One region of the Rhodococcus sp. NPDC056960 genome, then DNA from elsewhere that is predicted to be linked to it. Evidence: riboswitches for the same ligand, from Rfam matches in the RefSeq annotation. Region 1 holds a riboswitch; each other region holds the start of a gene.
The links. Region 1 has a riboswitch for thiamine pyrophosphate ahead of ACFTWF_RS17645 (TenA family protein). Riboswitches for the same ligand answer to the same signal wherever they lie in the genome.
Positions count from the first base shown of each region.

Region 2: linked by a shared signal. The riboswitch ahead of thiO (glycine oxidase ThiO) and the one ahead of ACFTWF_RS17645 (TenA family protein) in region 1 are both predicted to bind thiamine pyrophosphate.
Region 3: linked by a shared signal. The riboswitch ahead of thiC (phosphomethylpyrimidine synthase ThiC) and the one ahead of ACFTWF_RS17645 (TenA family protein) in region 1 are both predicted to bind thiamine pyrophosphate.

Region 1 covers NZ_JBHURF010000010.1:125,485-128,755, forward strand. The annotation lists gene ACFTWF_RS17640 (carboxylesterase/lipase family protein) at 1-1,208, opposite strand, end outside; TPP riboswitch at 1,315-1,410, shown strand; gene ACFTWF_RS17645 (TenA family protein) at 1,404-2,126, shown strand; gene ACFTWF_RS17650 (ABC transporter substrate-binding protein) at 2,111-3,151, shown strand; gene ACFTWF_RS17655 (ABC transporter permease) at 3,129-3,271, shown strand, end outside.
Region 2 covers NZ_JBHURF010000003.1:384,640-387,910, forward strand. The annotation lists gene ACFTWF_RS06940 (NUDIX domain-containing protein) at 116-874, shown strand; gene thiE (thiamine phosphate synthase) at 875-1,573, opposite strand; TPP riboswitch at 1,598-1,710, shown strand; gene thiO (glycine oxidase ThiO) at 1,708-2,775, shown strand; gene thiS (sulfur carrier protein ThiS) at 2,779-3,003, shown strand; gene ACFTWF_RS06960 (thiazole synthase) at 2,996-3,271, shown strand, end outside.
Region 3 covers NZ_JBHURF010000003.1:393,593-396,863, forward strand. The annotation lists gene thiD (bifunctional hydroxymethylpyrimidine kinase/phosphomethylpyrimidine kinase) at 1-44, opposite strand, end outside; gene thiC (phosphomethylpyrimidine synthase ThiC) at 55-1,701, opposite strand; TPP riboswitch at 1,694-1,802, opposite strand; gene ACFTWF_RS06995 (GNAT family N-acetyltransferase) at 1,936-2,310, shown strand; gene ACFTWF_RS07000 (GNAT family N-acetyltransferase) at 2,410-2,772, shown strand; gene ACFTWF_RS07005 (hypothetical protein) at 2,865-3,271, shown strand, end outside.

The DNA of each region.
Region 1 (3,271 bases):
TACATCCACGTCGGTGAGTGGCGGCTGTGCGCGTCGGCGACCCACAGCGCGGGCATCCGGAACGCGGCGTCCCGGGACATCGCGAGTGCGCCCTTCGGTTTCCCGCGGTCCGGGTACACCGACAGGATGTCGGCGAGCCGGGCGGCGGGCAGTTCGGGGTGATCCGTCGCGATCGCCCGCAGCATCTCCTGCACCGAATCCGACGTGACCGGCAGCAGAGGCGATTTCATGAATTTGAAGATCGACGACTCGTCCTTGTTGGAACCGATGATGAGGGGGATGCGGTGGGAGTAGCCCTTCTGGAATGCGGCCACCGGGTAGCGCGGCAGGAAGTCACGGTCCACCACGGGCGCCATCGCCAGTGTGCCGGGGATCTTGACGGGCACCTCGTTGACGAGGGTGTCGCTGGCCTCGATGATCGTGCGGTACGGCAGGCGCAGCAGCGTGTCGATCTGCCCGGGCGCCACGTCGAGGATGTCGAGGAACTGTTTCCCGACGGTGGCGGCCCGCTCACCTCCGTAGACGGACGTGGCGGGTGGGCTCTGCGCGATCGCGCGGTGGAACAGCCCTTCCGCGCTCGGACACGTCATCAGCGTGGTGATCGACCCGGCCCCGGACGACTCCCCGAACACCGTCACCTCGTCCGGGTCGCCGCCGAACGAGGCGATGTTCTCGCGCACCCATTCGAGGGCCGCGACCTGATCGCGCAGCCCGCAGTTGGTCTCGAACACCCGGCCGGCGGTCGAGAACGACGACAGGTCGAGGAATCCGAGCGCCCCCACCCGGTAGTTGAACGAGACCAGCACGACATCCCCGAGGGTGGACAGGATGCGCCCGTTGTAGATGCCCTGCGCCGCGGTTCCCAGGCAGTACGCGCCGCCGTGGATCCACACCATCACCGGCCTGGGCGTGCCGTCGGGTCGCGGCGCCCACACGTTCACCGACAGGCAGTCCTCGTCGATCTCGAGTCCGGCGTCGATCGGGACGGCGGTGCTGTGCCCCTGCGGCGCCATCGGGCCGAAGTCGACGCAGTCGCGCACACCCTCCCACGGCGCGGGCGGGACCGGCGCGCGGAACCGCAGATCGCCGACGGGGGCCGCGGCGAACGGGATGCCCTTCCATGCGTAGACGTCGCCCTCGGGGTAGCCGCGCAACTCGCCGTCCCGGGCACGGACGACGAGCGTGTCGCCGGACTTCTCGACATCCACGGACGAATCTCCTCACGCAGCGCGTACCGGGAATCTCTGGCCAAACTACCAACGATGAGCAGGCAGGGCCTTTCCTTCCCGGACACGGGCGGTGCTAGGGTCGGCTTGTTCTGACACGGGGTGCTCCGCACGGGCGGGGCTGAGAACACACCCGGGAACCTGCTCAGGTAATGCTGACGAAGGGATGTCAACGTTGTGAATAGCTCTGTCCAAGACGCTGCCGGCGCCGGCCAGCACGCCCGATTCACGGACCACTTGTGGGACCGGACGAAGGTGCTGCGCGAAGCGATCGACGAACTCGAGTTCCTGCGCCGCCTCGGTGACGGGACGCTGCCGCTGGACGTGTTCCGCACGTACATCGAGCAGGATTTCCTGTACCTGACCGGGTACGCGAAGGCGCTGTCGCTGGTGGCCGCGCATGCACCGGGTCCCGTCGAGGCGGGTTTCTGGGCGGGTTCGGCAGCCGAGGCCGCCACGGTCGAGGCCACCCTGCACCAGAATCTGCTGACCAGCGGACGGCTCCCCGCGTCGGACGCGGATCCGCAGCATTCGCAGGCCTGCCTCGGGTACATCTCGTACCTGACCGCCGTGGCAGCCACGGAACCGTACGCGGTGGCCGCGGCCGCGGTGCTGCCCTGCTTCTGGATCTACGCGGACGTGGGACGCCGGCTCGCGGCGAGCGCCCGTGACGTGCTCTCCGCCGACCCGTCGCACCCGTACGCCCAGTGGGTGACCACGTACGACGCGGAGGAGTTCCACGCCGCCGTCGCCCGGGCCCGCGAGTTGGTGGACGCCGCCGCCGAGGCCGCGACCGATGCCCAGCGTGAGGAGATGGTGGAGGCGTTCGTGATCGCCAGCCGCTACGAACTCATGTTCTGGGACACCGCACTCAACAAGCAGGAATGGCCGGCGTCGTGACACTCTTCTCTCGCACCAAGCGCGCTGCCACGGCAGCCGTCATCCTCGTCTCCGCCCTGTCGATGCTCACCGGCTGCGCCGGTGACTCGCAGTCGGACGACACCATCCGGTTCGCACTCGACTGGACCCCGAACACCAACCACACCGGTCTGTTCGTCGCGCAGCAGCAGGGCTATTTCGCGGACGCCGGACTCGACGTGCAGGTACTGCCGTACAACGACACCTCCCCCGACACTCTGGTCGATGCCGGGAACGCCGAGTTCGGGGTGAGCTTCCAGAGTTCTGCGACGTTCTCGAAGGCGGCGGGCGCGCAGACCACGTCGGTCCTGGCCCCGCTGCAACACTGGGCGACCGGCATCGCGGTGAAGGCGGATCGCGCCGACATCACCCGCCCCCGGGATCTGGACGGCAAGATCTATGCCGGTTTCGCGGACCCGGACGGCGAGGAGACGCTGAAGCAGATCATCCGGAACGACGGCGGCAAGGGCGAATTCACCACCGTCACGCTCGGCACGTCGGCGTACGAGGCCGTCTACTCCGGCACCGCCGACTTCACCGTGTCGTTCTTCGGCTGGGAAGGCATCGAGGCCGAGCACCAGGGCACGCCGATGCGCTACTTCCACTACACCGACTACGGCTTCCCCGACGCCTACGCACTGGTCATCGAGGGCAACGAACAGTGGATGGCCGATCATCCCGAGCAGGCCCGCAAGTTCGTCCAGGCGCTGCAACGCGGCTACCAGTTCGCCGCCGACCAGCCTGATCAGGCGGCGCAGATACTGATCGATGCGAACCCCGGCGCCTTTCCGGACGAGTCCCTCGTCAAGGAGAGCCAGCAGATGTTGTCGTCCGAATACATGAAGGACAGTTCCGGCAAGGTCGGAACCCAGACGGCCGAGAAGTGGGCGGGATACTCCGGCTTCCTGTTCCAGCACGGCCTGCTCACCGGCCCCGACGGGGCACCGCTGACCACGGAACCCGACTGGTCGACGTATTTCACCAATGAGTACCTCGCTCAGCCCTGACACGAGTCTCGGCACCACGGCCCCGGGCACGTCCTCGCTGCTGCGACGGACGGTGCCCGCGGTCGTGGTCGTGGCGCTGCTACTCATTGCCTGGCAGGCGTACGTGACGGTCAGCGGTAT
Region 2 (3,271 bases), on a different contig from region 1:
TGGTGGGGAGCATATAAGCAGCAGTCGGTTCCCGGCTGCCGACGGGCAGTTCCGGGAGAAACCGTTAGTGTGAGGGAACTGCAGGGTGACCCATCAGGTCGGACAGGGGTAGTCGATGCGTGGTGACGGTGACGGCTGGGCAACCGGGCCGGACGGCAGTCGTCATTGGGGCAAGCACGGTGCGGCCGGGTTGTTGCTGCGTGCGCCGCTGCCGGACGAGACGCCGGCCGTGCTGCTGCAGCACCGGGCTGCGTGGAGCCACCAGGGCGGGACGTGGGCGTTGCCCGGCGGTGCCCGGGACAGTCACGAGACCACCACCCACGCCGCGGTCCGTGAGGCGCACGAGGAAGCAGGCATCGACAGCGCGGCCATCCGCGTCCGCACCGAGGTCGTCACCATGGAGGTGGCGAGCGGCTGGAGTTACACCACGGTGATCGCCGACGCCGAGCGCCCGCTGCCGACCGTTCCGAACGGGGAGAGCACCGAACTCCGCTGGGTACGGGAGACCGACGTCGCCGGCCTGCCCCTGCACCCCGGATTCGAAGCGGGATGGCCGCGACTGCGCACCACCGAGATGCGACTGCTGCTCGCGAGGCACGACGTGCTGGGGGAGCGCGGTGCGTTGCCGCAGCTGTCGAAGGCGCTGCCCCGCACGGTGCGCCTGCCCGACGGCACGTACGGGTGGCTGCCGCGCATCGAGGTGCTCGAGTCGGCGGACACGGTCGGGCTGCTCACCGAACCGGTCGGCCACGGCACCACGCTGGGCACGGTCACCGCGGTCGTCGCCACCGACCCCGACCTGGTCGAACAATTGCCGGCCACCGTCGTGGTCCTGACGCCGGCGACGGTGCTGGGCTGGCTGGATCAGCCGTAACTAGGCGTTCTGCTGCAGGAGGGCCGACAGCGAGCGTGCGGCGGCCTGCGGGTCGCGGGCCTCGGTGATCGCGCGCACGACCACGATGCGGGTCGCCCCGGCGGCGAGGATCTCCGGAACGCGGGCCTCGTCGATGCCGCCGATCGCGAACCACGGGCGGTTGGTCGCCGAGTCGGCGGTCGAACGCACCAGATCGATGCCCGACGCGGTCCGGCCGGGCTTGGTGGGCGTGGCCCACACCGGCCCGGTGCAGAAATAGTCGACGCCGTCCTCGATGGCCGCGAGGCTGGCCTGCGCGCGGCTGTGGGTGGATCGGCCGATCAGCACGTCGGAACCGACGACGGTCCGCGCGTACGGAACGGGCAGGTCACCCTGACCGAGGTGCAGCACGTCCGCCCCGGCCGCCAGCGCCATGTCGGCGCGGTCGTTCACCGCGAGCAGCGCACCGTGCCGCCTGGCCGCGGCCGCGAGCACCGACAGCGCCGCGAGTTCGTCCCGGGCGTCCATCGTGCCGAACTTCTTCTCGCCGGCCGAGCCCTTGTCCCGGAGCTGGATGATGTCGACGCCACCGGACAGCGCGGCTTCGGCGAACTGCGCCAGGTCGCCCTTCTCGCGCCTGGCGTCGGTGCACAGGTACAAGCGCGCCGCTCCGAGGCGGCGCCGACGGTCGGTGAGGTTGCTGTGGTGCGTGGTGGTCACGGCATGACGGTAGCCTCTACGGTGAAAGTGCAACACGGGAGTCCCGGGGAACGTGGGGCTGAGAGGGGCTCACGCCGAGCCCGACCGTCATACCTGACCCGGATCATGCCGGCGCAGGAAGTGAGGTGGAGTTCATGGCGAGATCGGTATCCGTCGTCGGAGGCGGAGTGATCGGCCTGTCCATTGCGTGGCGCGCAGCCCGCAACGGCTGGTCGGTGAAGCTGTACGACCCGTCGATCGGTTCGGGAGCGTCCTGGGTGGCGGGCGGAATGCTCGCCCCGTTGTCCGAGGGCTGGCCCGGTGAGGAGAGCGTCCTCGAACTGGGGAGCGCATCGCTCGACCGGTGGCCCGAATTCGGGAAGGAACTCGAGGCCGGGGCCGGGGTCGACCTGTTCACGTCGGAGAGTTCGCTCACCGTCGCCCTGGACGGTGCGGACGCCGAGGACCTGCGGACCATCGCGGAATGGGTGGGTGAGCAGGGGCGGGACCTGCAGATCCTGAACCGCGCCGAGGTCCGGGCCCTCGAACCGATGCTGGGCCGCGGAGTCCGGCTGGGGCTCTTGGCCGTCGACGAACTGGCTGTCGACAACAGGCTGCTGCTGCAGGCGTTGCGGCGCTGTGCCGTCGACGCGGGAGTGGAGCTGATCGGTGAGGCCGTGCAGAGCCTCGACGGGCTCGACACGGACCAGATCGTGGTCACCGCCGGCATCGCGTCGCCGGCCCTGTGGCCGGGACTTCCGGTCCGGCCGGTGAAGGGCGAGATCCTGCGGTTGCGGGCCCGTCCCGGGGTGACCCCCGCGCCGGGACGCACCATCCGCGGCAGCGTCCACGGCCGGCCCGCGTACCTGGTGCCGCGCGCCGACGGCATCGTCGTCGGAGCCACCCAGTACGAATCGGGCAACGACACACAGGTCACGGTGGCCGGTGTCCGCGACCTGATCGCGGATGCCGAGGCGCTGATGCCCGCGATCGGCGAGTACGAACTGCGCGAGACCGCGGCGGGTCTGCGCCCGATGACCCCGGACAATTTGCCTCTGATCGGCCGGGTGTCCGATCGTGTGGTGGTGGCGACGGGGCACGGCCGCAACGGCATCCTGCTCACCCCGGTGACCGCCGACGCGACGGTGGCACTGTTGGAGGGCTCGGCACTGGTCGAGGCGAAAGCCGCCGACCCCGAACGTTTCGAGAAGGTAGCGAGGTAAGAGATGAGTGAGCAGCAAGTAGTGGTGCCGATCGGCATCAGTGTCAACGGCGAGGACCACGAGTTCGCGGAACCGCTGACCGTCGCCGGGCTGCTGGAGGTGCTGAACCTGCCGTCCAAGGGCATCGCGGTGGCGGTGAACGGCGCGGTGTTCCCGCGCGCCCGGTGGGACGAACTGGTGGTCCGAGGCTGGGAGATCGAGATCCTCACGGCGGTGCAGGGTGGCTGACGCGACTCCCGGCCTGCAGAAGGGCCTCACCATCGCGGGACGGACGTTCGGGTCTCGATTGATCATGGGCACCGGCGGCGCCGCCAACCTCACCGTGCTCGAGGAGGCCCTCGTGGCGTCCGGCACCGAGCTGACCACGGTCGCGATGCGCCGGGTTGACGCCGCGGGCGGCACCGGCGTGCTGGACCTGCTGCGCAGGCTCGACATCGCGCCGCTGCCCAATACCGCGGGGTGCCGCGGCGCGGCCGAGGCGGTGCTGACGGCGCAA
Region 3 (3,271 bases), on a different contig from region 1:
CGGACGGGGGTCTGGCCGTCGGGGGTCAGGGGCAGCAGCTTCACGACAGGGACCTTACCGATTCTCGGAGGTGACGGATTCGACGGGCAGATACACGCGTCCACCTGCGTCGACGAACTCGCTCGACTTCTCGGCCATGCCCGCCTCGATGGCCTCGATCGTGTCGAGTCCGTGTTGCTGCGCGTATTCGCGCACATCGGCGGAGATCCGCATCGAGCAGAACTTCGGACCGCACATCGAACAGAAATGCGCGCTCTTCGCCGGCTCCGCGGGCAGGGTTTCGTCGTGGAACTCGCGGGCGGTGTCCGGATCGAGGGACAGCGCGAACTGGTCGTGCCAGCGGAACTCGAACCGGGCCTTCGACAGCGCGTCGTCCCGCTCCTGGGCGCGCGGATGCTGCTTCGCCAGGTCCGCGGCGTGGGCCGCGATCTTGTACGTGATGACGCCGATCTTGACGTCGTCGCGGTTCGGCAGTCCCAGGTGCTCCTTCGGGGTGACGTAACAGAGCATCGCGGTGCCGGCCTGCGCGATCATCGCCGCGCCGATCGCGGACGTGATGTGGTCGTACGCCGGCGCGATGTCGGTGGCGAGCGGTCCCAGCGTGTAGAACGGCGCCTCCTCGCACAGTTCCTCCTCGAGCCGCACGTTCTCGACGATCTTGTGCATCGGCACGTGGCCGGGCCCTTCGATCATCACCTGCACGCCATGCGATTTCGCGATCTTCGTCAGTTCGCCGAGGGTGCGGAGTTCGGCGAACTGGGCGTCGTCGTTGGCGTCGGCGATGGAACCGGGGCGCAGTCCGTCGCCGAGGGAGAACGTGACGTCGTAGCGGTGCAGGATCTCGCACAGTTCGTCGAAATGGGTGTACAGGAACGATTCCCGATGATGGGCCAGGCACCAGGCCGCCATGATCGAACCACCGCGGGAGACGATGCCGGTCACGCGTTTCGCGGTGAGCGGGATGTAGCGGAGCAGGACTCCGGCGTGGACCGTCATGTAGTCGACGCCCTGCTCGCACTGCTCGATCACGGTGTCGCGGTAGATCTCCCATGTGAGCGCGGTGGGGTCTCCGTTCACCTTCTCGAGCGCCTGATAGATCGGCACGGTGCCCACCGGCACGGGCGAGTTGCGGAGGATCCATTCCCGGGTCTCGTGAATATTCTTGCCGGTGGACAGGTCCATGATCGTGTCGGCGCCCCACCGGGTCGCCCACACCATCTTCTCGACCTCCTCCGCGATCGACGACGTCACCGCGCTGTTGCCGATGTTCGCGTTGATCTTGACCGCGAACGCCTTGCCGATGATCATCGGCTCGAGTTCGGGGTGCGTGCGGTTGGCCGGGATCACGGCCCTGCCTGCAGCGACCTCGGCGCGCACCGTCTCCGGTGAAACGCCTTCGCGTGCAGCGCAATACCGCATTTCGGGGGTGACAGTTCCGGCTCGGGCCGCGTCGAGCTGAGTGCCCTCCCGGTCGGCGATCCACGGCGCGCGCAGATGCGGCAGTCCCGCCTCCAGATCGATGGTGGCGTCCGCGTCCGTGTACGGGCCCGACGTGTCGTAGACGTCGAGGTGCTCACCGTTGGTGAGGTGCACGCGGCGCACCGGTACCCGGACGTCGTCGCCCGACGGCAGGTAGTGCTTGGTGCTGCCCTCGATCGGCCCCGTGGTGACGGACGTGGCTGTAGATACAGTTTTGCTCATCGATGATGCTCCCTACGCCGGCATTACCCGGACAGGTTCGACGGTCGACGGCCCCTAGCCGTCCTCTCAGCCCGCTGGTGCGAGCCCCCGTGGATGTGTAGTTGTCCCGGAGACTGTAACCGAGATCTCTGTCAGTGAACATTCGGGGGAAACTTGGACAGCGGCTCCGCGCATCGGTATAAAGGGTGACGAACATCACATTTCGATTACGACACATACCCCCAGGAGATGGCCATGCTGACGGACGCGCAGGTTGTGGACGTGATCGACAACGCCGATCAGAACCGGTTCGAACTCCGGCTGAGCGGTGATCTGGTCGGGATTCTCGGGTATTTCGACCTCGCGGAGACGCCGCCCGGGGCGGGGACGCCCGCCGCACGGCCGCCGGGCTCGAAGGCTAAGGGGCGGCAGGCGCCGGTGGTCTCGTTCATGCACACGGTGATCGTGGAGGACTTCGGGCACCGCGGACTGGCCGCGCTCATGGTGGGCCGCTCGCTCGATCTCGCCCGCGGGTACGGGTGGAAGATTCGCCCCGTGTGCACGTACGTGCAGCGCTTCGTGTCGGCGCATCCCGAATACCGCGACCTCATCGTCCCGGTGGAGCGCTGACCGTGCGCGCGCCGTGAAGACGGCCCGTCTGCAACGAAACGGTTCCGGGACCGGCGATTCCACGGATGGCGACACCGTCTTGCTGATTCCATGAGTGGCATGGATCACATTTCGAACGGTTCCGCGTCGCCGAGCAACGTCGCGGCCGCAGACGCTCGCGTGCTCGACAACCCCGCCCACGAACGATTCGATCTGTGGCTGGGCGGCGAGTTGGTCGGCATTCTCGGCTACCGGGACGGCGACGACATCCCCGGTTGCATGTCCGGACCGGGCGAGGTGGTCGCGTTCATGCACACCGTCGTCAAGGAAGAATTCGGTGGCCGCGGGCTGGCCGCGATTCTGGTGGCCGAGGCGCTGGGGTCGGCGCGCGATCGCGGCTGGAAAGTGCGTCCCATCTGCACATACGTGCAGCGCTACCTGGCGTCGAATCCGGTGCACCTGGACATTCTGGTGGTCGAGTAGAACCTCCGCGAGAGCACTGCTCTTGATTTCGGCGACTTCGCTGTGAATACTGCTCTACATAGAGAGCGGTGCTCGCATTCGAAGGAGTCGTCATGACCGTGTCGGATCGGATCGGAAATCGGACCTCCGGGGCGTTGTTCGCGCTCGCGGGTGTCCTGTTCGTCGTCTACCCCGCGGTGCGCCCCTACGCGCCGAACGGGGCCGCGGACGGGGCGGCCGAGTTCGCCTCCCCGTGGTGGCTCGTCGCACACCTCTCCGCCGTCGGCGGGTTCATCGCGTTCGGGCTTGCGCTCGTCGCGCTCGGCAGCATCCTGAAGCGGACACCCGGCGCGCGGGCCGCGGTGGCCGCGGTGGTCGCATCGTGGGTCGGGATCGGGCTGACCCTGCCGTACTACGGGGCGGAGACGTTCGCGCTGCACGCTCTCGGCGGCAGCGGACTGGACGAGGACGCCGTCGCCACCCTCGCCGAGAGCGTGCGGATGGGCTCGGCGCAGGCGTT